DNA from 2 places in the Microbacterium sp. RG1 genome. Region 2 is predicted to be linked to the other one. Evidence: predicted binding sites of a transcription regulator. Region 2 holds the regulator's gene; the other holds the start of a gene.
The links. Region 2 encodes LexA, which represses DNA repair genes until DNA is damaged. Its sites were predicted from a motif close to TCGAACANNTGTTCGA; they were not measured.
Positions count from the first base shown of each region.

Region 1: the regulator LexA is predicted to act here: its motif matches at 4,057-4,072, upstream of EHF32_RS11520 (Rv2578c family radical SAM protein).

Region 1 covers NZ_CP034121.1:2,370,831-2,385,381, forward strand. Annotated here, with positions in the region: gene EHF32_RS11500 (ECF transporter S component) at 1-369, shown strand, start outside; gene EHF32_RS11505 (acyl-CoA dehydrogenase family protein) at 473-1,636, opposite strand; gene EHF32_RS11510 (hypothetical protein) at 1,798-2,970, opposite strand; gene EHF32_RS11515 (M15 family metallopeptidase) at 3,007-3,972, opposite strand; gene EHF32_RS11520 (Rv2578c family radical SAM protein) at 4,081-5,148, shown strand; gene EHF32_RS11525 (DEAD/DEAH box helicase) at 5,207-7,366, opposite strand; gene EHF32_RS11530 (aldose 1-epimerase family protein) at 7,601-8,509, shown strand; partial or broken gene EHF32_RS16095 (DUF998 domain-containing protein) at 8,797-9,396, shown strand; gene EHF32_RS11540 (efflux RND transporter permease subunit) at 9,590-12,754, opposite strand; gene EHF32_RS11545 (fluoride efflux transporter FluC) at 12,870-13,241, opposite strand; gene EHF32_RS11550 (fluoride efflux transporter FluC) at 13,238-13,612, opposite strand; gene EHF32_RS11555 (DNA topoisomerase IB) at 13,648-14,551, opposite strand, start outside.
Region 2 covers NZ_CP034121.1:454,650-469,200, reverse strand. Annotated here, with positions in the region: gene rplT (50S ribosomal protein L20) at 1-248, opposite strand, end outside; gene rpmI (50S ribosomal protein L35) at 278-472, opposite strand; gene infC (translation initiation factor IF-3) at 525-1,178, opposite strand; gene EHF32_RS02150 (DUF1844 domain-containing protein) at 1,421-1,798, shown strand; gene EHF32_RS02145 (SseB family protein) at 1,814-2,590, opposite strand; gene priA (bifunctional 1-(5-phosphoribosyl)-5-((5-phosphoribosylamino)methylideneamino)imidazole-4-carboxamide isomerase/phosphoribosylanthranilate isomerase PriA) at 2,574-3,320, opposite strand; gene hisH (imidazole glycerol phosphate synthase subunit HisH) at 3,379-4,023, opposite strand; gene hisB (imidazoleglycerol-phosphate dehydratase HisB) at 4,020-4,637, opposite strand; gene EHF32_RS02125 (histidinol-phosphate transaminase) at 4,634-5,728, opposite strand; gene EHF32_RS02120 (LysM peptidoglycan-binding domain-containing protein) at 5,748-6,101, opposite strand; gene lexA (transcriptional repressor LexA) at 6,351-7,022, shown strand; gene EHF32_RS02110 (dipeptidyl-peptidase 5) at 7,072-9,210, shown strand; gene hflX (GTPase HflX) at 9,218-10,732, opposite strand; gene EHF32_RS02100 (class I SAM-dependent methyltransferase) at 10,808-11,449, shown strand; gene EHF32_RS02095 (MFS transporter) at 11,529-12,743, shown strand; gene dapF (diaminopimelate epimerase) at 12,740-13,597, opposite strand; gene miaA (tRNA (adenosine(37)-N6)-dimethylallyltransferase MiaA) at 13,651-14,551, opposite strand, start outside.

The DNA.
Region 1 (14,551 bases), 1.3 Mb from region 2:
ATCGCGTTGCGGCTGCTGCAGCGCCCCGGTGTGGGCCTTCTCGTGGGCCTCATCTCGGGGATCGTCGTACTGCCCTACATCGGCACCAACCTGTGGTGGGCGTTCTTCGCCGAGCTGCCGTTCCTGCTGGTGCTGTACCGCTCCTGGAGCACCTGGCTGCACGTCGCCGGCGCTCTCATCATCGGCGTGGTCTATCCGCTGTTCGCAGCCGAGTACTTCGACCTGTGGACCATGCCGCTGCCCGCGATGATCGGCTTCTTCGCGCTCACGATCGCGAGCTGCCTGGCGGGCACCGCGATCGGCGTCGTGATCGCCGATGCCCTCCGGCGCGCGGGCGTCGCACGCCTCGCCCGCCGCCGGACCCGCTGACCACGGAGATCGGCCCAACCTGCCCGTTCGCCTGTCACAGATCGACGCGCGCGCGTCGATCTGTGACAGGCGAACACCGGGTGGCGCGCTCGCGCCGCCCGGGCTACTTCCGGCCGGTCACCTGACGCGCGACGATCTCGCGCATGATCTCGTTCGTGCCGCCGTAGATGCGGTGCACGCGGGCGTCGACGAACGCGCGGGCGACCGGGTATTCGAGGATGTAGCCGTAACCGCCGTGCAGCTGGACGGCGGCGTCGAGCACCTCCCACTCGCGCTCCGTCGTCCAGAACTTGACCTTGGCGGCCTCCTCCGGCGTGAGCTTGCCCTCGCCGTAGAGGGCGATGGCGCGGTCGACGTAGGCCCACAGCACATCGACCGTCGTCGCCATGTCGGCCAGGCGGAAACGCGTGTTCTGGAAGTCGGCGATCGCGTGGCCGAACGCCTCCCGGCTGCTCGTGTACTCGAGCGTCCAACGCAGGCCCGCTTCCGCAGCAGCGGCCGCGGCCACGCCGATCGACAGTCGCTCGAGCGGGAGGTTGCGCATGAGCTGCACGAAGCCGTGACCGGGCTCGCCCCCGATGAGGTTCTCGTCGGGGATGAAGACGTCGGTGAACGACAGCTCCGCGGTGTCGTGCCCGGCGAAGCCCATCTTGTGCAACTTCTTTCCGTGATCGAAGCCCTCCATGCCGTTCTCGACGAGCACGAGGCTGAACGCGTCGGGGCGGTTGCCCTCGCCCGTCTTGACGAAGGTGACGACGAGGTCCGCCGTCGCACCGGAGGAGATGAACGTCTTGGCGCCGTTGAGGATCCACCCGCCGTCCACCTTCTTCGCCACGGTAGAGATACCGCGCAGATCGCTGCCCGCACCGGGCTCGGTCATGGCGAGCGCGCCGATCACCTCACCGGTGGCCATGCCGGGCAGCCACTTCTGCTTCTGCTCCGGCGTGCCGAAGTGAGCGAGGTACGGCACGGCGAGGTCGTCCTGGATGCCGAAGGCACCGGCCAGCGACCCGAGCCCGGCCTTGATGACCTCCTCGTTGACCACGGCGCGGAAGCGGTAGTCCTGCAGCATCCCCGCGCCGCCGAACTCCTCGGGGACCGACAGTCCGATGATCCCGGCGTCGCCGGCGGCCCTCATGGTCTCGCGGTCGATCTCACCGGCCGCATCCCACGCTTCGCGCCGGGCGTTCGTGCCGTAGCGCTTGATGAACTCGACCACGACCTCCCGGAAGGCCTCGTGATCCTCGTCGTAGATGTCGCGTTCCACGGACGTCTCCTCCATCTCGGGGCGCCTGCGTCGACACGCTGCGGCGCCATCGCCTGACGCGATCCTAAACCGGCGGATGCGACCGGAGCACACCACGCTGTGGAATCGCATCCCACACACACCGAAACCGAGTGTCGCGATTGTGGAGGCCCTCCAGCGGGTCAGCGACCCTCGGTGCGCACCGGATCCGTACCGTCCGGGGCGACGTCGTAGAAGACCGCGCGGTAGTCGCCGTCGAACCAAAAACGCGCGCGCACCGGCCCCGCGTGCTGCCCGAACGTCGGCGAGTCGATGTCGCTGTCGGCCACCCGCTCCAGCCGCAGTGCGACGCCGCTCAGGCTGTCGATGCCCTCTGCGTCGGCGGCCGCCTGCATCGCGGTCCACAGCCTGGGCCAGGAAACCTCGTCGAGCGAGAACTGCTCGGCGGCCGAATCCGGCTGCGACGGCGTCGGACCGTCGCGGGTCACCTCACCGCGGCGGTACTCCCAGCGGTCGGTGTCGGTGGAGCCGGGCGTCACGGGGGCATCGACGAGGATGACGTCCTCGCCGACGGAGATACTGACCACCCGGTCGTGCCCGATCTTGGCGGTGAGCGCCGCGACCGCATCGGCGGTGACCTCCGGCTGGCGGAGATCCGCGGTGAGCCGCCCCTCCCCCAGCGCGGTGACGGTCTGCGCGACCGCTGTCGGGTAGGGCGAGGCCACCGATGCGCCCGCGACGAGGAACGCGACGGCGAACAGGACGAACCGCGCTCCTCTTCCCTTCGGGCCGACGCCGATCAGCGGTCCGCGCCGCCGCCCCTTGATCGTGACCGTCCCGGGCTCGGGCAGGCGGGGCTCGCCGAGTTCGGCCTGCGGGGGGATCCGGATTCCCGCGTACGGCGCTTGGGTGACGTCATCGTCGGCGATCGCCACGTCTGCACCGTCCGCGCTCAGCAGTGCGACCGCGCGCAGGCTCCCCGGCTGGACCCCGGGGATGTCCACGAGCCGCACGATCTGGCGGACGCGCGCGCGATATGCGGGACCCTCCAGCGGCTGGATGCTGAGGTCGAGATCGCACACCGGCTGATCGTTGATCAATGTGCCGGTCTGGGTCACCGCGTCGATGCGTGCGAGGGCCATCCTGCCCTCGGATCGCGCCGTGTCGAGGTCTGCGGTCGACGCGGCCGGCATTCCTCGCGTGGCCCTTGCGATCAGTATCAGGATGCCACTGAAGATCGCCAGGGCCATCCCGAGGGGAAAGGTGATCTCGCCGGCCCCGGGTGGGCCGATCTCCGAGACCACGAGAGCGCCGAGGGCCATCCCCGCCCCCACGAAGAACAGAAGGCGGATCATGTCTCCATGCTAGGTCTCCGGATGCGGTGAGCCGGGTCAGCCGGTGTAGGAGGGCGCGGCGGGGAGGCCGAAGAACTCCTCCAGCGTGTGCCAGCCGCCCTCGTGGTAGGCGCGCGCCAGCTCGGGTCCGATGTAGCGCAGATGCCAGGGCTCCGCCTCGTACCCGGTCACGGGCGTGTGCCCCTGCTCGTACCGCACGATGAAGCCGAACTGCCAGGCGTTCGCCGCCACCCACTGACCCTCGGGGGAGGTTCCGAAGTCGTCGAGCGTGCCGCATCCGCTGCCGCAGGGCATGAGGTCCATCGCGAGCCCGAGCTGGTGCTCGCTGAAACCCGGTTTGGCGCTCGAGACCTCCGCCTCGGCCTGTCCGCCGCGCGCCACGTTCTCCTGGTATGTCGTCACCTGGGTGTCGTACGAGCGGTAGCCGCTGAGCTGACCGAGCGAGCCGACGCCGGCCGTCTCGACGGCCTCCGCCATCTGCTGCAGCGCGGCCGCGGCATCCTGGCGGAGCACTCCCGCGTTGAAGGTCTGCAGGCCCTGCACCTGCACGATGCCCTGCGGCTCGTAGTCGAGCGGACTCAAGGGCCGCTGCTTGTTGACGACGACCCAGCGCCGTGCCGCATCCGACAGCGAGATACAGGGCGCGGTTCCGGAGACGACCGCCTCGCGGAAGGACATTCCCCCGCCGGCGGCCACGATCACGGCCTCGTCGTCGCCGGCCGCGACCGCCGCGGCGACAGCGGGGTCGTCGCAGATCGATGCTGCCGCAGGCGCCCGGGTGAAGACGGGCGCGGGGATGCTCTGCGCGGCGGGCGGGCCTGCCGGTGCATCGGGAGATGCCACCGGCGCTCCCGCCAGGAGAGCGCTCACCCACAGGATCGCGACGACGACGCCAGCCACCGCCGCGCCCGCGACCGCGACACGACGGCGGCGGAGACGCCCGGACGCGACGCGCGCAGCGCGGCGCGACGTGAGCGTCTCGGGTGACGCGGTGGAGATCACGCTCTATTGTGCCTCCCGCCTGCACACCCGGCGAGTCGGATCAGACTCCCGTACGAATCTTGTCCACGACGAGTTGACATCGACTCGAATCTTTGTTCCACTTTCGTCATGCGGTGGAACGGTCAGAAGGTCGGCGAGGAGGATGCGTCGGCGCTGCCCGGGATGGAGCGGCTTGAGGGGCTCGTGCGCTCGGTGACGACGCCGGAGTTCGCCGGCATGACCTTCCACGAGGTCGCGGCACGCTCTGCGCTGAATCATGTTCCCGGCTCGTCGGCGATGCCCTTCGACTGGACCATCAACCCGTACCGCGGATGCAGCCATGCCTGCACGTACTGCTTCGCCCGCGGCACGCACACGTACCTCGACCTCGATGCGGGTCGCGACTTCGACACCCAGGTCGTGGTGAAGGTCAACATCGCCGAGGTGCTCGAGCGAGAGCTCGCCCGCAGCTCGTGGGGTCGTGAGCACGTCGCCCTCGGCACCAACACCGACCCGTACCAGCGTGCAGAGGGGCGCTACCGACTCATGCCCGGCGTCATCGACGCGCTGGCCGCGTCCGGAACCCCCTTCTCCCTGCTCACGAAGGGAACGCTGCTGCGTCGCGACCTGCCGGTGCTGCAGCGGGCGCACGAGCGGGTCCCGGTGTCCATCGCGATGTCGATCGCCCTCTTCGACGACGACCTGCAACGCTCTGTCGAGCCGGGCACACCGACGGCACAAGCACGCCTCGACACCGTGCGCGCGGCGACGGATGCGGGCTTTCGCGTCACGGTCTTCCTCATGCCCGTGATGCCGCACCTGACCGACTCGATCGCGGCACTCGACGACGCGTTACGGCGGATCAGAGCGGCGGGGGCGATCCGCGTCGTCTACGGCGCTCTGCACCTGCGCCCCGGCGTGAAGCCCTGGTTCATGGCGTGGTTGCGGCGCGAGCATCCGGAGCTCGTCTCGAGCTACCTGGGCCTGTATCCGGGCGCGTCGGTGAGCGCCCCGAAGGCGTACCGCCAGTGGCTCGCGCGGCGGGTGCGGCCCCTGCTGCGGGCGCACGGGCTCGACGGCCGCGACGAGGAGGAGCCGGTGCGTGCGCGTCCGGTCGCCCCGGGCGCGCGTGCGGCGGCAGCCGCCGCATCCGTGCGCGCCACCGGACCGGCGCCGCAGCCGGCGCGGCTGTTCTGACCCCCAGACGCGGCAACGCCCCCTCGCACGGGGCGAGGGGGCGTTGCGGGACTCGGCGTCAGGCGGAGGCGACGTCGGCGAGCTGGCGCCCGGCGACCTCCTCGACGACGTCGTCGCCGGGGCGCACCTCTTCGAACGGCGCGTCGATCTCGGCGCGCGAGAGCAGCTCCGTCATGCGACGGCGGCGCTGACGCGGCACCAGGGTGACGACGGTGCCGCTGCGGCCGGCGCGGCCGGTGCGGCCCGAGCGGTGCAGGTACGTTTTGTACTCATCAGGAGCGTCGGCCTGGATGACCAGGTCGATGTCGTCGACGTGGATGCCGCGCGCCGCCACGTCGGTGGCGACCAGCACGTTGACCTTGCCGTCGGTCAGGCGCTGCAGGTTGCGCGTGCGCTTGGCCTGGTTGAGGTCTCCGTGCAGGGCGACGGCGGAGATGCCGGCATCCTCGAAGTTCTCGACGAGCATCTCGGCGAACGCGCGGGTGCGCGAGAAGACGAGCGTCTTGCCGTCGCGGTCCACGAGGGATGCGAGCAGCTCGGCCTTGTCGCGGTGGTCGACGACGAAGACACGGTGGTCGATCGTTCCGGTCTCCTGCGTCTCGCCCGCGACCTCGTAGACGGCCGGGTCGACGAGGAACTCGTCGACGAGGGCCGCGACCTCGCGGTCGAGCGTGGCGGAGAACAGCAGCTTCTGGCTGCCCTCGCCCGTCAGACGCAGGATGCGCTGCACGGGCTCGGCGAATCCGAGCTCTGCCATGTGGTCGGCCTCGTCCAGCACCGAGACCTGCACCTCGGACAGGTCGAGCTTGCCCTGGTTGATGAGGTCCTCGATGCGACCGGGGGTGCCGATGATGATGTCGATGCCCTTCTTGAGCGCACCGACCTGGCGCGCCTGGGGCACGCCGCCGTAGATCTGCGTGGTGAACAGGCCGACGCTGCGGGCGATCGGCTGCACGGTGCGGTCGATCTGCAGGGCGAGCTCACGCGTGGGCGCGAGGATGAGCGCCTTGGGTCGGCGGCCGAACTCGCGACGGGTGCCCGCCTGCGAGCGCAGGATGCGCTCGACCAGCGGCGCGCCGAAGGCGATGGTCTTGCCGGAGCCGGTACGGCCACGGGCGAGCACGTCACGCCCCTCGAGGATCGGGGGGATCGTCGCGGACTGGATCGGGAACGGGCTGGGGGCGCCGAGCTCGGCGAGCACCTTCACGATGTTCTGACCGAGACCGAGCTCACCGAAGCCCTGCCCCTCGATGGTCTCAGCCTGGACGGCTTCGGCCTCGAGACGCTCGTGCACGACGTCGACGTGCTGGTCATGCGCCTTGGCGGCCGTCGCGTTCCAATCCGAACGGTTGCCGCCCTCGCGGCGCGCGGGGCGGTCGTCGAACGAGCGACGCGGACGGTCGTCGAAGGAACGACGGGGACGGTCATCGAACGAACGCGCCGGACGGTCACCGAACGATCGCGCGGGGCGGTCACCGTCACGGCGAGCCGGGCGATCATCGAACGAACGACGAGGACGGTCATCGAACGAACGCGCCGGACGGTCACCGTCACGGCGAGCCGGACGGTCATCGAAGGAGCGCGCCGGACGGTCGTCGAAGGAACGACGGGGACGGTCATCGAACGATCGCGCGGGGCGGTCACCGTCACGGCGAGCCGGACGGTCATCGAACGAACGACGAGGACGGTCATCGAACGAACGCGCCGGACGGTCACCGTCACGACGGGCCGGGCGGTCATCGAAGGAGCGCGCCGGACGGTCGTCGAACGAACGACGAGGACGGTCATCGAACGAACGCGCCGGACGGTCACCGTCACGGCGAGCGGGACGGTCATCGAAGGAACGACGCGGACGGTCGTCGAAGGAGCGCGCCGGGCGGTCATCGAACGAACGACGGGGACGGTCATCGAACGAACGCGCGGGGCGGTCGCCGTCACGACGGGCTGGGCGGTCGTCGAACGACCGGGCGGGGCGCCCCTCGCGGATGCCGCGGGCCTCGTCGCGACCGGCGCGTTCGGCGGCGGTCCACCGGCGCTTGGGGGCCGACTCAGCGGCCTCCTCACGGTAGCCGCGGTGGTTGGGGCTCTTGGAGCCGGTCGAGCCGGCCGAGGACTCGCCCGGACGACGCTTGCGGTCCTGGAACGAGGTCTTCGCGCCGTAGCGGGGCTCGAAGTTCTTGGCCGGACGTCCGCCGGCGGGCTTCTTGTTCTTGGGCATGGGTGATTCTTCCTGGGTTCTCTTCGCACGAGAACAGCACCCGCTCAGAACGCGGGCATACCCGGACTACCGTCGGCCGGGGCCATTTTCGATGATGGTCATGTGCGCCGAGCGGCGCTCACCATCGGCCCCATGGACTCACAAACCCATCCGCGCACCACGCGATGTCCAGAGCCGACATTCCAGAGTAACCCACGCGACTGGGAAAGTGCCTCACGTGACTACGCTGAGAGGATGAACGCCGATCCGACCGGAGTCCGTCACCGCCTGTCGTCGTCGAACGGATCGGCCGAGATCACCGAGGTCGGGGCCTCCCTGCGGGCGTTGCGGATCGACGGGGTCGACCTCGTCCCGCACTATCCCGACACGGCGGCGACGCCCGCCGCATCCGGGGTCGTTCTCGTTCCCTGGCCCAACAGGGTGCGCGACGGGCGCTGGTCGCAGCGCGGCACCGACTACCAGCTCGCGCTCACCGAGCCCAAGCTCGGCAACGCCTCGCACGGGCTCCTGCGCTTCGCCCCGTACCGGGTCGTAGGCGCCGAGACCGATGCCGTGACGCTCGAGGCCGATGTCTTCCCCCAGACCGGCTACCCCTTCCATCTCGCCACCCGCGTCACCTACGCCCTGACCGACAACGGCCTGGACGTCCTGCACCAGATCACGAATGTCGGAGCGGATGCGGCACCTGTCGCGCTCGGCACGCATCCGTACCTCTGCATCGCAGACGTGCCCACCGCAGAGCTGCGCCTCGAAGTGGACGCGGCGACGTGGTTCCGCCTCGACGAGCGCAACCTGCCGATCGCGGAGGAGCCCGTGGATGCGGCGCACGACCTGCGCACCCCGCGCCGGGTCGGAGACCTCACGCTCGACACCGCCTACTCGACGCTCCGCCGTGGTGCGGGCGGTCGCGTTCGCGGCGTGCTCCACGCCCCGGACGGCCGCCGCCTCGAGCTCTGGGCCGGCGCCGGGTTCGAGTACCTGCAGGTCTTCACGACCGACCGCTACCCGGGCCAGGAGGTCGCTGTCGCGATCGAGCCGATGACCGCCCCCGCCGACGCTCTGAACTCGGGCCGCGATCTGCGTTGGCTCGAGCCCGGTGCGACGTGGGAACTCGAGTGGGGCATCTCCCTCACACGCCCCTGAAGCGCCTGGCCGAGCCCAGCGAGTGAGCATTCGTTCGTCGAGTGAGCACACGATCGGATGCTCGCTCGACGAACGGATGCTCGGTCGGCACAGACGAACGCTCCGTTCCGCGTCCGCCGGTAACACGCATCGGGGTTTTCGGTAACCTCCGACGGATATCGTTGACCCCAGCGGTTTCGGCCGCTGCGGCGACGCCGACCGGCTGAGCTGCTCGCCAGCCGGTGCGTGCAAGGGGCTCCACGTTTCCACCGGCTGGATCGGTGTCCGTCTGGGTGGAGGGTACCCGCATGCTGCGTACCGTATTCGCGTCGTTTCCTGCTTCGAGCCTCAGCGGGGCAGACCCCACGCCACCGCGCGTGCGGCTGCACCGGGCGGTGGCCGGGCTCCTGCGGGCGGACGCCCTGCGGCTCGCCGTGCTGGCGCTGACGATCCTGCTCACCGGGCTCGGGATCTCCATCGCGACGACGACAAATCCGCAGTGGTGGCGGCTGCATTTCAGCGAGCTCGGCACGTACGGCGACGCGTCGGCGATGTTCTTCAACGGCACGCTCATCCTCGGCGGCTCCACCGTGCTGCTGTTCGCACGCGCCGCCGCGCGTCAGCTCCGTCCGCTGGAGGGGACGCGTGTGCGCCGCGGCACGGCGACGACCGCCCGCATCCTCTTCTCCGTCGTCGGCGCCAACCTCGCCCTGGTGGGATGCGTGCCGCTGACGACCAACGGATTCGTCCACGATCGGGTCGCCGCCGCGATGGTCCTCGGCTTCGCGGGACTCCTGCTGACGAGCCCGTTCATGATGCACCGTTTCCCGAAGCGGCTGGTACTCACGACGGGATTCGTGTTCGTCGGCCTGTTCGCCGGAGCCTGGGTCTTCGTCGCGGGCACGATCAACCTCGCCCTCTTCGAGGTCATCGCCTTCAGCGCGATGTTCGGCTGGTCGGGCGTTTTCCTCAGCGCTCTGGCCGCGTGCGCCTCACCCGCGACTCAGGCCGAGCCGGCGGCGCCCGCATCCGCATCGACGGAGCCGGCGCTCGTCACCCGCGCCACGGCGTCCGATGACGAAGCGCCGGTCGCCGTCGAGGTCACGATCCTCGCAGCGCCCGCCGGGTCGTCGGAGCATCGGGTTCCCCGGCGGTCCCGGGCGAGCCGGATGCCGGTTCGTCGCCGGCGCGCCGCGAACGCCGGCGCTCTTTCGCACCCTCGACGAGGTTGTAGAGCGTCGGCAGCACGAGCAGTGTCAGCACCGTCGACGAGACCAATCCGCCGATGACCACGATGGCCAACGGCTGCGAGATGAAGCCGCCGTGGCCCGTGATCCCCAACGCCATCGGCGTGAGCGCGAAGATCGTCGCCGCCGCCGTCATCAGGATGGGGCGGAGTCTGCGTGAGCCACCCGCGACCGTGGCGTCGTGGGCGTTCAGCCCCTTCTCGCGGTACTGGTTGACCAGGTCGACGAGCACGATCGCATTGGTCACCACGATGCCGATGAGCATCAGCACACCGATCAGCGAGGCCACACCCAACGGCACCCCCGTCGCGATCTGCAACAGGATGGCGCCGGTCGCCGCGAACGGCACGGAAACCAGCAGCAGCAGCGGCTGACGCAGCGACTTGAAGGTCGCGACCATGACGATGTAGACGATCAGGATGGCGGCGAGCATCGCGAGGCCCAGCTGCGTGAACGCGTCGCTCTGCTGGGTCACGACACCGCCGAGCGAGGCATCGGCCCCCGTCGGCAGCGACACGTCGGCGAGCGCCTTGTTGACGGTCGCGTTCGCCGAGGTCAGGTCGTCGCCCGACGGGGTGACGGTGACCGTGGCCGTGCGCTGACCGCGCTCGGTCGTGATCGAGGTGGGCCCCTGGCTCTGCTCGACCGTCGCGATCTCGTCGAGTCGCACCACACCGCCGACGCTCGGGATGGTCAGTGCTCGCAGATCATCGATCGTGACCGGGACCTGGGATGCGGCGAGGTACACCGTCAGTGAGGTGCCGTCGATTTCCACCGAACCGACCTGGCGCGGCTGCATGGTGCCGGAGACGAGCCCGCCGACGGCGACCTCGGACAGGCCGCGGGCAGCGGCCGCATCCCGGTCCACCGTCACGGCGATGTAGGGCAACGACGCGGAGAGGTTGCTCGTGACCTGCGAGATGCCGTCCTTGCCCTCGAGACCCGACTGCACCGCATCCGTCGCCTCCTGCAGCGTCTGCTGGTCCGGCGCGGTCACATCGATCTCGATGTCGCTCGAGCCGAAGCCGCCGCCGGAGGAGGCGAGCGCGATGGTGCCCACGTCGTCGAGATCGGCGAGGGCGGACTGCACGCGGTCGCGGAGGGCGAGCTGGTCGGCTCCCGCATCCGTCGTGATCGAGTAGGTGATGCCGCCGCTGCCGCCGGAGAACGCGTCGCGCACGGCGGAGCCGCTCGAGCCGATCGAGACCTGCACGGTCTCGATGCCGTCGACGCCCTTGAGGGTCTCCTCCACGCGGGACGCCGCGGTGTCCTCCGCATCGAGGCTGGCGGCCGGACCCAGCGTCTGCGTGATGGTCAGCGTGTTCTGACCGGAGTCACCGAGGAAGTTCGTCTTCATCAGCGGGGCGAGCGCGCCGGTGCCGACCAGGACGAGCAGGGCGAGTCCGAGCGTCACCCACGAGTGCTTGAGCGTCCACGAGAGCACCGGCAGGTACGCCTTCTGCAGGCGCGAGGGCGGCGCGGAGGGATCCTCCGGGTCGATGCTCTCGCCGTCGGGTCCCTGCACGGGCTTACCGGGCTTCAGGAACCAGTACGCGAGCACGGGAACGATCGTGAGAGACACGAACAGCGACGCCGTCATCGCGAGGGTGACCGTCAATGCGAAGGGACGGAACAGCTCGCCCGTGAGGTCGCCCACGAAGGCGATCGGCAGGAAGACCGCGACGGTCGTGATGGTGGATGCGGTCACCGCCGCCGCCACCTCGCGCACGGCGAGCAGGATCGAGGCGCGTTTGTCCGCATCGCCGACGTAGTGCCGGCGGATGTTCTCGATGACGACGATCGAGTCGTCGACGACGCGCCCGATCGCGATGGTCAGCGCGCCGAGGGTGAGGATGTTCAGCGAGTAGCCGAACGCCTGGATGCCGATGAAGGTGATCAGCACGCTCGTCGGGATCGAGATCGCGGTGACGATCGTCGCGCGCACCGACAGCAGGAAGATCAGGATGACGAGAACGGCGAAGACCAGCCCGAGCAGCCCCTCCTGTGCGAGCGCCTCGATGGACTGCTCGATGTAGGGGGCCTGATCGAACACCACGGAGAACTGCGCGTCTCCGCCGAGCGCGTCGCTGAGCTGCGGCAACGCGTCGGTCACGGCACGGGAGACATCGACGGTGTTCGCCGCCGGGAGCTTCGTGACGGCGATCGTCAGAGCCGGCTCCCCGTTGACCCGCGAGAGCGATGTGACCGGATCGGCCGCTTCGGCGACGGTGGCGACCTGACCGATCGTCACGGTCCCCTCACCGAACTGCGCCGCATCCGTCGGCACGAGCGGCAGAGCCGCGAGCTCGTCGACCGAGGTGATCTTGGCTCCGGTCTGCACGGTCAGCGTCTGGTCGCCCTCCGTGATGGCGCCGCCGGGGAAGAGCACGCCGTTCTTGTCGAGGGCGTCGGTGATCGCCTGCTGCGTGAACCCGGATGCGGCCAGCTTCGCCGCATCGGGGGTGACGACCACACGCTTGCCGATGCCGCCGACGATCTGCGCGGCGTTGACGCCGGCGAGATCCTGGATTTCGGGGACGACGGCGGACTCGAGCTTGTCCTGGATCGCCTGCGCGTCGCTGTAGCCCGTGACGGCCAGCTGGATGACGGGCAGGTCGTCGATCGACACGGAGATGACGTTGGGCTCGACGCCGGTCGGCAGCTGGTCCTTGATGCGTCCGATCGCCAGGTTGATCTTCTGCTCGGCGGTAGCGAGGTTGGTGCCGTAGGTGAACGACGCGCGCACGATCGAGGCGTTGGTGGTGCTCGTGGCCGTCGTGGATTCGAGACCCGGGACGCCCTGGATCGCCGTCTCGATCGGCGTCGACACGTCGTTGGAGACGACCTCGGGCGAGGCGCCGGGGTACGTCGACAGGATCGACAGCTGCGGGAACTCGACGGAGGGGATGAGCTCCTGCTTGAGGCTGGTGAGCGTGAGCGAGCCGAAGATCGCTGCGACGATCGTGATGAGCGCGATGAGCGCGCGGTTCTTCAGGCTGAGGACTGCCAGGTGTGACACGGGAGCGCTTTCATGACGGCCGACTCGAGAGGGTGCAGCGGCGAGGAGGCACGATACAGGGCTGCATCGAGGTCAGTATCTCACGCGTTCTCGCGGGAACGCCGGGCTCACCGGCCTATCCGGCGATGAGCCCGCCGATCGCCAGACCCGCGGCCGCGGCGGCGGCAGCCAGCACAAGTGTGCCGATCGTGTTCGTCGCGGCAGCCCATCCGCGACGGTCGGTCGCCATCACGGCGCTGACCGCGGCCACCGAGCTGAAGGTCGTGAAGCCGCCCAGGAGCCCCGTTCCGATGACGGCGAGCAGCACTGCATCCGACACAGCGCCGGTCAGCAGGCCGAGCGCGAAGGAGCCCGTCACGTTGATGACGAGCGTCCCCCAGGGGAATCGAGGGCCCACGAGCGCGGTGACCGCGAGGTCCACGACGTAGCGCGCACCCGCGCCGATCCCTCCCGCGACGGCCACGACGAGGAACGTGAGAGGCGTCATGCGGACCTCCGCCGCCCGAGGGCGAGGCCCGCCCACGCGACAGCGAGTCCCACGGCCGCGGTCGCGAGGGTGAGTGCGACCGCCGCGCCGTCGACCGCCTGCACCGCGAACGTGCTGTAGGTCGTGTAGCCGCCGAGCACACCGGTTCCGAGCAGCTGGCGCAGATCGCGCGAGCGCGCGGTCTCGGCGCGACGGGTCAGCACCCCCGTCAGCAGGCCCAGCGCAAAGGCTCCCGTGACGTTGATGACGGGCACCGCGATCGGGTGCCAGCCCGGCACATCGATGAGCAACAGCCCGGCGCGCGCGGCGGTTCCGAGGGCACCGCCGAGGACGATCAGTCCGAGATGCCGCCACGAGAACCCTGCTGCCACCCGGCAACGGTACCGCCGCCGTTCCGGGTCTGCGCTCAGCCTTCGACGAGACGCCGGATCGCGGTCTCGGGCGAGACGCCCGACTCCAGCAGCCGCCCCTTCGCGTACGCCCGCCACACCCGCGGGTCGATGTAGCTGCTCCGCGCGACGGACGGCGTGTTGCACAGCACCGCGGCCGTCGCCTTCACGGCGTCGCGTTCCGCCAGCTTGCGCGCCTTCTTCGACTCCACGTGCCCGAGACGCGCGAGGCTCTCCGCCGCGGTGACCGTACCCCGCAGCGTGCGGAAGTCCTTCGCCGTGAAGTCTCCGCCGGTGAGCACACGGATGTAGGCGTTCACCTCGCCGGGCGTCAGAGCCACGCGCCGTCGACCGCGCCGGTAGGCGAGCAGCGGCGAACGCGGGCGCCCCGCCGTCAGCTGCTCGAGGACGACGGCCAGGTCCTCGTCCTCGATGCGGATGCGGGCGCGCACCCCGCTCTTCGCGGGGAAGTCGAGTTCGATCACGCCGGCCTCGACGCGGACGTCGCGCCGCTGCAGGGTCGTGAGGCCCCGCCCGCCGCCGCGGCGCAGGTACTTCGTGGAGCCGATCCGGATGGCTCCCGCATCCAGCATCCGGAACGCGGCGGCGAGCACGGCCTCGCGCGAGTCGTCCGCGCGTCTCAGTGCCGCCGTCACCCGGCCGCGGGCGCGCGGCAGCGACTCCGCGAGGGCGAGAGCACGCGCGTACTTGCCCTTGTCCCGCTTGGCCGACCAGTCGGGGTGGTACAGGTACTGCCTCCGACCGGCGTCGTCGGTGCCGACCGCCTGGATGTGGCCGTTGTCCTTCGCACAGATCCAGACCTCCTGCCACGCCGGCGGGATGACGAGGGCCTCGATGCGGGCACGCTCCGCTGCCGTGACCTTCGAGCCGTCGGGCCGCGTGTAGCTGAACCCCGTGCCG
Region 2 (14,551 bases):
AGGCCCTGGATGAAGCGGTTGTAGGTGATGCCGTTCTGGCGAGCAGCGGCGTTGATGCGCTGGATCCAGAGGCGGCGGAAGTCGCCCTTGCGCTTGCGGCGGTCGCGGTACGCGTAGACCAGCGAGTGGGTGACCTGCTCCTTGGCCTTGCGGTACAGGCGCGAACGCTGACCGCGGTAACCGGAGGCGCGCTCGAGGATGACGCGACGCTTCTTGTGGGCGTTTACTGCCCGCTTGACTCTAGCCATTTCTTTCCCTTACTTACGTGCGTCGGCGATCAGAGGCCGAGGAGCTTCTTGGCCTGCTTGGCGTCACCGGGAGCCAGGACCTGCTCCTGGTTCAGGCGACGGGTGCGACGGCTCGACTTGCCCTCGAGGTTGTGACGCATGCCCGCCTGCTGCTTCATGAGCTTGCCGCTTCCGGTCAGCTTGAAGCGCTTCTTGGCACCCGAGTGGGTCTTCTGCTTCGGCATCTTCTCTTCCTTCGTTGTGACTCCCGCGTGGCGCGGGATCAGGTGTGTGGCCTTATTCGGCCGCGTCTGCGGTGGCAGGCTCCGGGGTGTCCCCGGTGCGTGCCTGACGGGCGGCTTCCTTGTTCGCCGCGCGCTGAGCGTTCTGCTCCGCCTTCGCCTCGGACTTGTTCTTGTGCGGGGCGACCACCATGACCATGTTGCGTCCGTCGATCGTGGGGTTGGACTCCACGGTGCCGAACTCGGCGACGTCCTCCGCGAACTTGCGCAGCAGACGCACGCCCTGCTCGGGACGCGACTGCTCGCGGCCTCGGAACAGGATCATGGCCTTGACCTTGTCGCCGGCCTGCAGGAAGCCCTCGGCACGCTTGAGCTTGGTGATGTAGTCGTGAGCTTCGATCTTCAGGCGGAAACGCACCTCTTTGAGGACGGTGTTGGCCTGATTGCGACGCGCTTCCTTGGCCTTCTGCGCAGCCTCGTACTTGAACTTGCCGTAGTCCATGATCTTGACCACGGGGGGCTTCGAGTTCGGGGCCACCTCGACGAGATCGAGGTCGGCCTCCTGGGCCAGGCGCAGCGCCACCTCGATGCGGACGACGCCGACCTGCTCACCCGCAGGTCCCACGAGGCGGACCTCGGGAACGCGGATGCGGTCGTTGGTGCGGGGATCGCTGATGCGGAACTCCTCTGACGTAGCGGATGGGGCCACCGGGATGTCGACGACATTCCCGGGCGGAAGAAGACCACGCCACCCGGCACGACGCGAGGCGCCGGCTTTCTCGCACCCTGACTGCCCCCTCAGGAGGAGGCGGAGTGCAATGACCCGGTAGCCTGGAGCGGCAAGCGCGGGTGGGATGTGATCCTCTTTCGATCGGAGCAGACGCTCCGGTGCTCGCCCACTTTAGCAGAAAGAGCAACGTGGACTCGACTCCGTACGACCAGGCCGCCGACATCGACGCGCAGGCACGCGCCAACCAGGAGCGCTGGGAGCGTCAGGAGGCTGCTGCCACCGCCGCATCCCGCGACATCGCCGACGTCCCCGCGGTGGAGGTCATCACCACGACCGCCGTGCACCTGCTCAGCGCCGCTGCCGTCAAGGTCGGCCTCGCAGACGACCCCGACACCCAGACCGACCTCGACGAGGCGCGCAAGCTCATCAACGCCCTCGCGGGTCTGATCACCGCGGGAGCCCCCGAGATCAGCGACATGCACGCCCGGTCGCTGCGCGACGGCCTGCGCTCGGTGCAGCTCGCTTTCCGCGAGGCCTCCATCATCCCCGACCCGATCGGCAAGGGCCCCGGCGAGAAGTGGACGGGGCCCGTCACCTGACCGGATGCGGCCGGCTCAGCGCGACCGGCGGAGCTTGACCGTCAACGAGTCGACGAGGACCGCGATGCGGTCATCGACCGACCAGCGGCGGGCGAGACGGGCGAGGACGGCATCCAACTGCTCCTTGTCGAGACCGTCGATGAGGTGCAGCTCGACGATCAGCTCCGGACCGCGCAGGCGCGCGTCGGGGTCTCCTGCGGCGACCGAGAGATCGAGCACGGCGAGTTCGGCGCCGATGCTCTCCTGCAGCCCCGCGAAGACCTCCGGCGACACCGGGCTCGGCTCCCACGGGTGCCCCTGGCCGATGGCCCAGACGGCGGGCCGGCGCAGCACGAACTCCGTCGGTGAGCCCGGATCGATGACGATCAGATCCGTGTCGTCGCCCGCGGCAGCGAGCGCGGTGCGGATGCCGTCAGCGGGGACGGGCCGTGCGCCCCGATCCCACCGGGCCATGGTCTCGACCGAGCTGAAGACCGGAAGCACGCGGCGCCCGTCGGGCCCTGCGACGGTGACGATCGACAACTCCTGCGTCTTGTCCACGCGCAGCCCGCTCGGGGCGGTGCCCTCCTCCCCCTTCTCGGCGATGAGCGGGATCAGCAGGCGCGCACGGCGATAGGCGTCGACGACGGCGACAGCGTCGCCCTCCCCGGAGCGGAAGGCCGTCAGCGCGGCCAGCAGCGCCGCATCCGCCGAGCCGTCGTCACCCGCGTGGGTGTTCGTCTGGAAACGACGCCCTTCCCAGGGGACCCCCGCGGAGTCGTGTCCGCAGCTCGCGTCAGCGTCCTGCGACATCCAGCGCCTCGGCCAGCGTGAACGCGCCGGCATAGAGGGCCTTGCCCACGATGGCGCCCTCGACACCCAGCGGCACCAGCTCGCGAAGCGCGGCGATGTCGTCGAGGCTCGAGATCCCGCCTGAGGCGACCACCGGCTTCGGGGTACGCGCCGTGACCTCGCGCAGCAGCTCCACATTGGGGCCGCGCAGGGTGCCGTCCTTGGTGACGTCGGTCACGACGTAACGGCTGCAGCCCGCGTCCTCGAGGCGGTCGAGCACGGCCCAGAGGTCGCCACCCTCGCGCGTCCAGCCGCGCGCCGCGAGGGTCGTACCGCGCACGTCCAGCCCGACGGCGACGGACTCGCCGTAACGACTGATGACATCCGCCGCCCACTCGGGGTTCTCCAGCGCCGCCGTGCCGAGGTTGATGCGCGCCGCTCCCGACTCGAGGGCGGCGTCGAGGCTCTCGTCATCACGGATCCCGCCCGACAACTCGACCTGGACGCCCTTCACCTGCTTGATGACCCGGCGCATCACGGCCGCGTTGTTGCCGCGTCCGAACGCGGCGTCGAGATCCACGAGATGGATCCACTGCGCGCCCTGCCGCGCCCACTCGACGGCAGCGTCGACGGGGTCGCCGTAGCTGGTCTCGCTACCGGCCTCACCCTGGGTGAGGCGGACGGCCTTCCCGTCGGCGACATCGACCGCCGGCAGAAGGATGAGTTCAGGGGTGGACGCGAAATCGTTCATGGCTCCTCGTGCGCTCGCGCACCCGGCGGATCCCCGGCGTGCGGCACGAGGTAAGAGACTACTGGGGTCGCAGCGTGCTGATCCAATTGGCGAGGAGACGGATGCCCGCAGCCCCCGATTTCTCGGGGTGGAACTGCGTGGCACTGAGAGGCCCGTTCTCCACGGCCGCAAGGAACGGGGAGCCGTGTGTGGCCCACGTGAGCACCGGCTCGGCGAACGGTGCCTGAGGCGGCATCGTCCAGTGCTGCGCCGCGAAGGAGTGCACGAAGTAGAAGCGCTCGTCCTCGAGCCCGGCGAACAGACGTGAGCCCGCATCCGGTGAGACCGTGTTCCAGCCCATGTGCGGCAGAACAGGCGCGTCGAGCTCGGTCACCGTCCCCGGCCACTCGCCCAGCCCGTCGGTCGCGTCACCGCGTTCGACGCCGTGGTCGAACAGCACCTGCATCCCGACGCAGATCCCGAGCACGGCGCGGCCGCCGGCCAAGCGCCTGCCGATGAGCTCGTCGCCCTTGCTCGCCCGCAATGCCTCCGCCACCGCTCGGAACGCTCCGACACCCGGCACGAGCAGGCCGTCGGCATCCTGGATGAGTCCGCGGTCGGCGGTCAGCCGCGCGTCGGCACCGGCTGCGGCCAGAGCCTTGACGGCGGAGTGGACGTTGCCCGAACCGTAGTCGAGGACCGCGACCAGCGGCGCGCCGGTCACAGGGCGCCCTTCGTGCTCGGGATCCCGTCGACGAGCGGGTCGAGCGCCTTCGCCTGGCGGAACGCACGTGCGAACGCCTTGAACTCGGCCTCGGCGATGTGGTGCGGGTCGCGGCCGCCCAGAACGCGCACGTGCACGGTGAGCGCCGCGTTGTAGGCGATGGCCTCGAACGCGTGACGCACGAGGGACCCGGTGAAGTGACCCCCGATCAGGTGGAACGCATACCCCTCGGGCTCGCCGTCGTGGACGAGGTACGGGCGGCCGCTGATGTCGACGACGGCCTGCGCGAGCGCCTCGTCGAGCGGCACGAGCGCATCGCCGTACCGCGCGATCCCGCTCTTGTCCCCCAGAGCGGCGCGGATCGCCTGGCCGAGGACGATCGACACGTCTTCCACGGTGTGATGTGCGTCGATGTGCGTGTCACCGGTGGCCCGCACCGTCAGATCGGTGAGGGAGTGTTTGGCGAACGCCGTCAACAGGTGGTCGAAGAACGGCACGCTCGTCGAGATCGAGCTCTTGCCGGTGCCGTCGAGGTCGAGCGAGAGCTCGATCTGCGACTCGCTCGTGGCCCGGCTGAGCTCGGCGGTGCGGTGCGATGCGGGCTGCGCGGTCATGCCTGCGAGTCTATCGACGCCATGGCCGCCAGGAACGCCGTCGTCTCAGCCTCGGTCCCCGCCGTCACGCGCAGGTGACCGGGGATGCCGACGTCGCGGATCAGGACGCCGCGTTCGTACAGCGCGCGCCAAACGGCCGCAGGGTCGGCGACGCCGCCGAACAGGACGAAGTTGGTCCATGACTCGTGCGGGCAGTAACCCATCGCGCTCAGCTCGCCGCTGATGCGATCACGCTGCGCGACGATCTCATCGACCATGCCGAGCATCGTGTCGGCGTGGCGCAGAGCGGCCTCCGCTGCTGCCTGCGTCAGGGCGCTGAGGTGGTACGGAAGCCGCACCAGACGAAGAGCGTCCACGACGGCGGGATCAGCAGCCAGGCACCCGACGCGCGCACCCGCGAACGCGAACGCCTTGCTCATGGTGCGGGAGACGACCAACCGCTCGCGCCCGGGCAGAAGCGAGATCGCCGACGGGGTGTCCCGCGGGGCGAACTCCTGATAGGCCTCGTCGACGATGACGATGCCGCGGCTGGCCTCGTACACCGCCTCGATGACGTCGAGGGTCATCGGCGTTCCGGTCGGATTGTTCGGGGCGCAGAGGAAGATCACGTCCGGGTCCGCCCGACGCACCTGTTCCGCGGCGGACACAGCGCTCAGGCTGTAGTCCTCGGCGCGAGTGCCGGCGACCCAGTCCGCCCCCGTCGCCCGGGTGAGCAGCGGGTACATCGAGTACGTGGGCGCGAAGCCGAACGCGGTGCGCCCAGGACCCGCGAACGCCTGCAGGACGTGCTGGAGGACCTCGTTGGACCCGTTGGCCGCCCAGATCTGCTCCGCGACCAGTCCGCCACCGAGGTAGCCGGCGAAAGCCGCGCGCAAACGGCTGAACTCGCGGTCCGGGTAGCGGTTGACCTGTTCGAGGGCGGCGCCGATCGACGCGAGGATGTCGGACGCGACGTCGGCCGGGACGGGATGCGTGTTCTCGTTGACGTTCAACGCCACCGGAAGCGGTGCTTGGGGCGCGCCATAGGGCTTGAGTCCGCGCAGATCGTCGCGGATCGGCAAATCATCGAGGCTGATCGTCACGCGCTCCATCGTAGAACCGCGCAGGACCTCACTCGCCCGAGGTGTACTCCGCCGGGATGGCCAGACGTTGCCCGGCGCTCACCTGCGCGCCCGGCAGGGTGTTGAGCCGCATGATCGCGTCGACGACGTCTCGCGGGTCGTCTTGCGGAGCGACCTCCTCCGCGATCGACCACAGCGACTCCCCCGCCATCACCGTCACCATCTCGAACGAGCCGGCGGCTGCGCCGGGCTCGCGGGAGGCGAGCGCGGACCCGCCGCTGATCACGCCGACGGCCAGCGCCGCGACGACGGGCAGAGCGACGAGCCAGGCGAGCACCCGACGACCGCGCGCGGTCAGACGCAGGCGGGTGGCGACGGGGGCGGCGAACTCGATCGTGCTCATGACGACTCCTTCAGGACGGGAAGAGATTCGTACCCGACCCTCCGGCCGGGAGAGCCGGGTACGAACTTCTCTTCCGAAGCTATCTTCGATTTACAGTACTGTCAAGCGATCGCGAAACCGGTCGAGTTTCGAAGACGACACGCCCTGCGCATGGACTGGATCGCCGCCGATTCCCGCTACGGTTTCGCTGAGGACACCGAATCACCGACCTCCGACATTCGAACGGAACAGACCCGACGGGAGCGCCGCATGGCCGCCAACCAGAAGCCGCAGACCCGCCGGCGCAAGAGCCTCAGCGACAAGCAGCTCGCGATCCTCGAGGTCATCCAGCACTCGATCGCCCGCCACGGCTACCCGCCGAGCATGCGCGAGATCGGGGACGCCGTCGGACTGAAGTCGCTCTCGAGCGTCACGCACCAGCTGAACCAGCTCGAGCTCTCCGGTTATCTCCGACGCGACCCCGGCAAGACGCGTGCCATGGAGGTCCTGATCGATCTGCCGGGCACCGCCGCCGAGAACCCGGCCGACGCCGCACCCGCCGTGGGCGATGCCGCGCTGGTTCCGCTCGTGGGGCGGATCGCTGCGGGTGTGCCGATCACCGCAGACCAGCACGTCGAAGAGATCTTCCCGCTGCCCCGCCAGCTCGTGGGCAAGGGAGACCTGTTCATGCTGAAGGTGTCGGGAGACTCGATGATCGACGCGGCGATCTGCGACGGCGACTGGGTCGTGGTCCGTTCCCAGCCGACGGCCGAGAACGGCGACGTCGTCGCCGCGATGCTCGACGGTGAGGCGACCGTGAAGACGTTCCGGCGCCGCGACGGGCACGTATGGCTGCTGCCGCGCAACACGGCCTTCGAGCCGATCCTCGGCGACGATGCCGTCGTGCTCGGCAAGGTCGTCGCGCTCATGCGCGCGGTCTGACTCGCCGCTCTCTTCGGACGACCCCCGGGCCGCCGCGTAGCGTGGGGGCATGACCGCCACCAGCTCCTACGGTTCCTGGCCCTCGCCCATCTCCGCCGCCGACGTCGCGAGTTCCTCCACGCGCTTCGACGGTGCGCGGTTCGTCGGCGAGGAGATCTGGTGGGCGCAGTCGGCGCCCGAGGAGGGCGGCCGCATGGCGGTGCGCCGTCGACAGCGCGACGGTCGGATCGCGGATGTCCTTCCCGCTCCGTGGAACGCGCGATCCCGGGTGCACGAGTACGGCGGCGGCGCGTGGTGCGCGGCCGAGGACGGGCGACTGTTCTTCGTGGAGGCCGGCGACCAGCGCGTCTACGTCCTCGACTCGGGCAGCGCTCCCACTCCGCTCACGCCCGAGGCGGACGGCACGGCGTTCGGAGGCCTGGTGTGGGCGTCCGGCCGCCTGCTCGCGGTGCGCGAGCGCACCGCGGCATCCACCGGGGAGCGGGCCATCGTCGAGATCTCGCTCGATGGCGCCGATGCGCGGGTCATCGCACACGGCGACGACTTCGTCGCCCAGCCCGCGCTGTCTCCGGATGGTCGGCATCTCGCATGGATCGGGTGGAATCACCCCGACCTGCCGTGGGACCGCACGCGCCTGCACGTGGGGCGTCTGCGCGACGGCGTGGTCGAGGATGTCGTCAGCGTCACGGACGGCGCGGCTTCGGCGCTCCAGCCGGTGTGGACCGGCTCCGACGAGCTGCTCTACCTCGACGACGCGTCCGGCCGGTGGCAGGTGCAGCGCGTGCGACCGGACACCGGCGAGCGCAGCACCCTCACCCATGACGACGCCGACACGGGCGGCGCGCTGTGGACGCTCGGGATGCGGTGGTTCGCCCCGCTCGAGGACGGACGGATCGTCGCGGTGCGCACGAACGGCGAGGACTCTGTCGTGGTGATCGATCCCGCCGACGGCACGATCCGCTCCGCGGGCATCGACGGCGCCTCCCAGACCTTCCTCGAGGATGCGCGCGGTACGCGCCTGCTGATCACGACGGCGTCCGCATCCGCCCCGCTCGGACTCTGGCTCGTGGATGCGGACGGCACAGCGGCACCGGAACGTCTGTCCGGCGACGATCTCTCCGCACTCGAGCCGTGGTTGCCCGCACCTCGCGCGTTGACCGCCGACGGACCCCACGGCCCCGTGCACGCCTACTTCTACCCGCCGACGCATCCGGAGCTCCACGGCCCCGACGACGAGCTCGCCCCGTGCCTCGTGTGGGTGCACGGCGGACCGACCGCCCATGTGGGCCCGGCCGCATCGCGCAAGATCGCGTACTTCACGAGCCGCGGCATCGGGGTCCTCGACGTCAACTACTCCGGCTCGACCGGCTACGGGCGCGCCTACCGTGAGCGGCTGCGCGGCCAGTGGGGCGTCGCCGACGTCGACGACGTGATCGCGGCCGCGCGGCATGTCGCCGCGGCCGGCCTCGCGGACCCTGACCGACTGGCGATCGAAGGAGGGTCAGCCGGCGGCTGGACGGTGCTCTCGGCGCTGACGGGCGGCGATGTCTTCGCCGCGGGGGTCTCGCGCTACGGCGTCGGCGACGCTCGCGCGCTCGTGGCGGACACGCACGACTTCGAGTCGCGCTATCTCGACGGTCTGATCGGTCCGCTGCCGGAGACGGAGGAGGTGTACGTCGAACGCTCGCCGCTCACGCACCCCGAGCGATTCCGTGTGCCGTTGCTGATCCTGCAGGGCTCCGAGGACCGGGTCGTGCCGCCGGCGCAGGCCGAGGCCATCCGCGACGCTCTGCGTGAGCACGGCGTGCCGCACGCGTACGTCCTGTTCGAAGGCGAAGGGCACGGGTTCCGGCGCCGGGAGACCACGATCGACGCGCTCACCTCGGAGCTGGCCTTCCTCGGAGAGGTGCTCGGCTTCACCACGGACGCGCCCGAGCTCCCGCTGTCGATCGGCGCGCTGCACATCGCCGACGGCCCGGACGGACGAGAGGTGTTCGTCGACCCCGAGAGCGATGTGACGCACGCGGAGCGTGACCTCCGCGTCGTCGTCGCGCGCGAGCCCCTGCGGCCCCTCGTCGCCCGCCCGCGCACGCGGGAGTGGGCCGAGACCATGCGGGCGGCGGGATTCACGGCGACGACGAACGATCCGGACCTGTTCGTGCTCCTCCCCGCCCTCGACGGAGAATGAGGCGCCCTCAGGCGAGGAAGGCTTCGAGCCTGCCGGCGAGCGCCGCGCCGACGCGGGCGTGGAGGGCCGTGCCCTCCGCCTCGTGCAACTCCTCGTAGATCATCCCGTGCTCGTGCACGGCCGAGACCAGGTCGCCGCGATCGTACGGCAGCAGAACCCGCAGCTCGACCTCCGGCAGCGGAAGCGCATCCTCGATGACCTGGCGGAGCTCGTCGATGCCTTCGCCCGTGCGGGACGAGACGAACACCGCAGAGGGCACGAGCCCTCGCAGCAGGAGCCGCGCGTCGTCGTCGATGAGGTCGGCCTTGTTGAACACGACGATCTCCCGCGTGTCACGCGCTCCCACGTCACCGATCACATCGTGGACGGTGGCCAGCTGAGCGGCGGGATCGGGGTGCGAGCCGTCGACGACGTGCACGATGACGTCGGCGTCACCGACCTCTTCGAGCGTCGAGCGGAACGCTTCGACCAGCTGGTGCGGGAGGTTGCGCACGAATCCGACCGTGTCGGTCAGGGTGTAGATGCGCCCGTCCTCGGTCACCGAGCGTCGAACGGTGGCGTCGAGCGTCGCGAACAGGGCGTTCTCCACGAGGACGCCCGCGCGCGTGAGCCGGTTCAGCAGACTCGACTTGCCCGCGTTCGTATACCCGGCGATCGCCACGGCGGGGATCGTGTTGCGCTTGCGTTCGGCGCGCTTGGCATCACGGGCCGGGGCGAAGTCGCGGATCTGACGACGCAGCTGCGCCATCCGGGTGCGGATGCGGCGGCGATCGAGCTCGATCTTCGTCTCACCGGGTCCGCGCGAGCCCATACCGGCGCCGCCGGCGCCGACCTGGCCACCGGCCTGACGGCTCATCGACTCGCCCCAACCGCGGAGGCGCGGCAGGAGGTACTCGAGCTGGGCGAGCTCCACCTGCGCCTTGCCTTCGCGGCTCTTCGCGTGCTGGCTGAAGATGTCGAGGATCACGGTCGTGCGATCGATCACCTTGACCTTGACGACGTCCTCGAGCGCACGGCGCTGGCTCGCGGCGAGCTCGGTGTCGGCGATGACGGTGTCGGCGCCGACGGCGGCGACGATGTCTCGCAGCTCCTCCGCCTTGCCACGACCGATGTACGTCGCGGGGTCGGGATGCGGTCGGCGCTGCAGCACGCCGTCGAGCACGACGGCGCCCGCCGTCTCGGCGAGGGCCGCGAGCTCGCGCAGCGAGTTCTCGGCGTCCTCGGTGGCACCCTGCGGGTGAACGCCCACGAGGACGACGTTCTCGAGCCGCAACTGGCGGTACTCGACCTCGGTGACGTCTTCGAGCTCGGTCGACAGGCCACCGACGCGACGCAGCGCCTGACGCTCTTCGCGGTCGAACTGCTCACCGTCGCCGAAGCCGTCGGCGACGGTCGTGGCGTCCTGCAGCGCCTGCGCTCCGGCCAGAGGGCCGCGCATCCGTGCGCGAGTATCCGCTCGCGAGAGCACCCGGTCGACGTCGTCGAGCCGCTGCTCGTCGGTGGACGGGGGTGTTTCTGTCATCGTTTCCTTTCGGGGCGTCTCGCGCCCGCTCACTCTAGCCTCCCGCCTTCGGAGACTTACCGCTACGCTTCGTGTATGGGGAGTGACCACTACTTCACCGCGTCACCCGCCAGTCCCGAGAACCTCCGCACCATTCGTGTCAGCGTGGCCGGTCGCGACATCGACGTGACGACGGCCGGCGGAGTGTTCAGCCCGGATCGACTGGATGCGGGCACCGCCGTGCTGCTGAGCAACACACCGCCGCCGCCGGCCGGCGGCCACTTCCTCGACCTCGGATGCGGCTGGGGCCCGATCTCGATCTCGCTCGCGCTCTCGTCGCCACACGCCACGGTGTGGGCCGTCGATGTCAACCAGCGCGCCCTCGATCTCGTCCGCCGCAACGCGGAGAACCTCGGCCTCACGAATATCAACGCCGTGACGCCGGATGATGTTCCCGAGGACATCGCCTTCCGCACGATCCGCTCGAATCCGCCGATCCGCGTCGGCAAGAACGAACTGCACGGAATGCTCGAGCGATGGATCCCCCGACTGGACGAGCGCTCCGACGCCTGGCTCGTCGTCGCCCGCAACCTCGGCGCCGATTCGCTGCAGCGCTGGCTCGCCGCATCCTTCCCCGCGGGCTTCAGCGTGCACCGCACCGCGACCGCCCGCGGTTTCCGGGTGCTCAAGATCCGTCGCCACGGAGCGGAAGCCACGGCTCCCATCCCGCTGCCCTGACGGTGATACGCTCACCTCACAACGACTGATGGGCTGAGGGCGCAGTTCGGGCGGGGGATGCGCCGATCGGAGCTTTTCCATGCCCTCTTCCTCCTCCGTCGGCATCCGCTCGTACCGTGCGCTGCCGCGCATCGCCGGGTGGGACTACCTCGTCGCGACGAGCCTCGGACGTCTTCCCCTGTCGATGGTCCCGCTCGCCGTCCTGACGCTCGTGACCTCTGCCACGGGGTCGATCGCGGTGGGCGGCTTCGCCGCGGCAGCAGCCGCGATCGGCGAGGCCGTGGGCGCTCCCGCCTCCGGGGCGATCGCCGACCGCATCGGGCAACGTCCGGTGCTCCTCGCCGGCGTCGTCGTGCACGTCGCACTGCTCCTCGCCCTGACGTGGGGCGCAGGGCACGTCTCCGACCCCGGCGCCGTCGCTCTCGCCGCCGGGATCGGGCTGAGCCTTCCGCAGGTCGGCGCGTTCTCCCGCACCCGGTGGCTCTCGCTCGCTCCGGATGATCTGCCGACCGCCTTCGCCTTCGAGGGCGTCATCGACGAGATCTCCTACATCTTCGGACCCGCCATCGTGGGCCTCACCGCCGCGTTCGTGTCACCGCAGGCAGCCACGCTGCTCGCCGGTGCGCTCGTGGTCGCATTCGCGACACAGTTCGCCGTGCACCGCACGCATCGCAGCGTGCCGCGGCGCCGACAGGCGCCGCCGCGGACAGCAGCCCCCGCCGGGCGCCGGACTCTGCTGGTCACCGCGCTGGTCGGAATGCTGGCGATGGGCACGTTCTTCGGCGCGAGTCAGACGGGTCTCACCGCCTTCGCGGGGCGCATCGGGATCCCGGATGCGGGCGCGCTCCTCTACGCCGTCATGGCGGTGGGCTCGGCGATCACGACGCTGTCGATGGTGCTGGTCCCGGAGCGGATCGGCACCTGGACACGATGGAGCGTTGCCGCCTGCGGGATGGCTTTGGGGGCATCGCTCATGCTCGTCGCCGACGACGTCGTGTGGATCATCGGTGCCGGGCTGGTCGCCGGCGCGTTCCAAGGACCGCTGCTGCTGACGATCTTCCGGGTCGTGGGCGACGCCGCGGACGAGGGGCGGGCCGGGATCCTGTTGACCCTCACCACGAGCGGCATCGTTCTCGGCATCGCGGCGGGCTCCGCCCTGTCCGGACTGCTCGCGCAGAACCTGGGCGCTGCCGCGGGGTTCCTCCCCGTGCTCACCGCGACGCTCGTCCTGCTCGCCATGGGCGTGGTGGGCGCCGCCGCCGCCAAGGGCGGGGAGCGCACCGCATCCCGTTAGGCGAGCGTCACCTCGCCGTGGAAGACCAGCGATGCGGGTCCCGACAGCAGCACGTGCCCGTCGTGCATGCGGACGCCCAGCGTCCCGCCGGGCACATCCACGACCCACGCATCGGGCGCCGCGGGTCCTGCCCAATGGCGCACCGCGAGAGCCGCGGCGGCCACACCGGTGCCGCAGCTGAGGGTCTCCCCGACGCCCCGCTCGAAGACCCGCATCCGGATGCCGCCGACGCCCCCCACGACGAGGGGATCGCTCGGAACGACGAACTCGATGTTCGCACCGGCGGGCGGCTGAGGGTCGAGCAGGGGCTGCGCCGTCAGGTCGAGCGCTTCCAGCTCAGCCTCGGAGGACAGCGCCACGACGACGTGGGGATTTCCCACATCGACCGGCTGGCCCGGGCGCGCGACGTCCAGACCGCGGGCCCGCACGAGAACGTCGTTCTCCTCGACGACCCACTCCCCCAGATCCACTTCGAAGCCGCGCTCACTGCGCGTGAGCGTCTTGACCCCGGCTCGGGTGCCGATGCGCAACGGCGCGTCCAGCGACGCCAGATCCTGATCCTCGAGGAAGCGCGCGAACACCCGCGTGCCGTTGCCGCACATCTCGGCCTTCGATCCGTCGGCGTTGCGGTAGTCCATGAACCACTCGGCGCCGGCCGCGGCAGCGGCCGCGCCCTCGGGGATCCGCGCCGACCGCACGACACGTAGAAGTCCGTCCGCGCCGATGCCGAACCGGCGATCGCAGAGCACCGCGATCTGGTCATCGCTGAGATCCAGCTCGCCGTCCGGATCCGACAGGATCACGAAGTCGTTCCCGGTTCCGTGGCCCTTGGTGAACGGGAGCGTGCGCGACATTCCGCCAGTCTACGGGCGGGGCGGGGCAGAGCTGTCCGCCGGACGAAGGGTCGTCACACCTCGACGACATCCGCGACCGCCGTCCCCGCCGTGATGCGGCGGGCGGCGGTGTAGCGGCGGAACCAGGAGACCTGGCGCCGGGCGTAACGGCGGGTCAGCGCCTGGGTCTGGGCGATCGCCTCCTCGCGGCTCAGCCGGCCGTCGAGCTCCCCGATGGCCTGCGCATACCCGATGGCTCGCCTCGCCGTGACCCCGGTGTCGAGTCCCCTCTCGCGCAGGGCCGCGACCTCGTCGAGCAGGCCGTCCCGCCACATCTGCTCGACGCGCGCGTCCAGCCTCGGGACGAGCACGTCACGCTCCTCGTGAGCGACCAGCAGGTGGGTCCGCGGGTGCCAGAGGCGTGGGTCTTCGGGCAGCGCGGCACCGTGGGTCGCGGCACCCTGGGCCAGGATTTCGAGAGCCCGGACGATCCGCCGACCGTTGTGCGGATCGACGCGCTCCGCGGTGACCGGATCGACGCCGCGCAGGCGCTCGTAAAGCGCTCCGGGGCCGAGCTCGTCCAACTCCGCCTCCAACGCCCGGCGCAGCGCCTCGTCCCGCGGAGGAAAGCGGAAGTCGTACGCGACCGCCGAGACGTACAGTCCCGAACCGCCGACGAGGATCGCGTCGGCGCCGCGGGCGTTGATCGTGTCGATCGCCTGCCGCGCCCGCGTCTGGTAGTCCGCCACAGCGGCTTCCTCGGTCACCTCGAGGACATCGAAGAGGTGATGCGGGATCCGGCGCCGCTCGGCGACAGGGAGCTTCGCCGTGCCGATGTCCATCCCCCGGTACAGCTGCATGGCGTCCGCGTTGACGATCTCGGCCGCCCGCCCCCGTGCGCGAAGCTCCTCGGCCAGCGCGAGCGAGATCCCGGTCTTCCCCGTACCGGTGGCCCCGGCCACGATCCACAGCCGG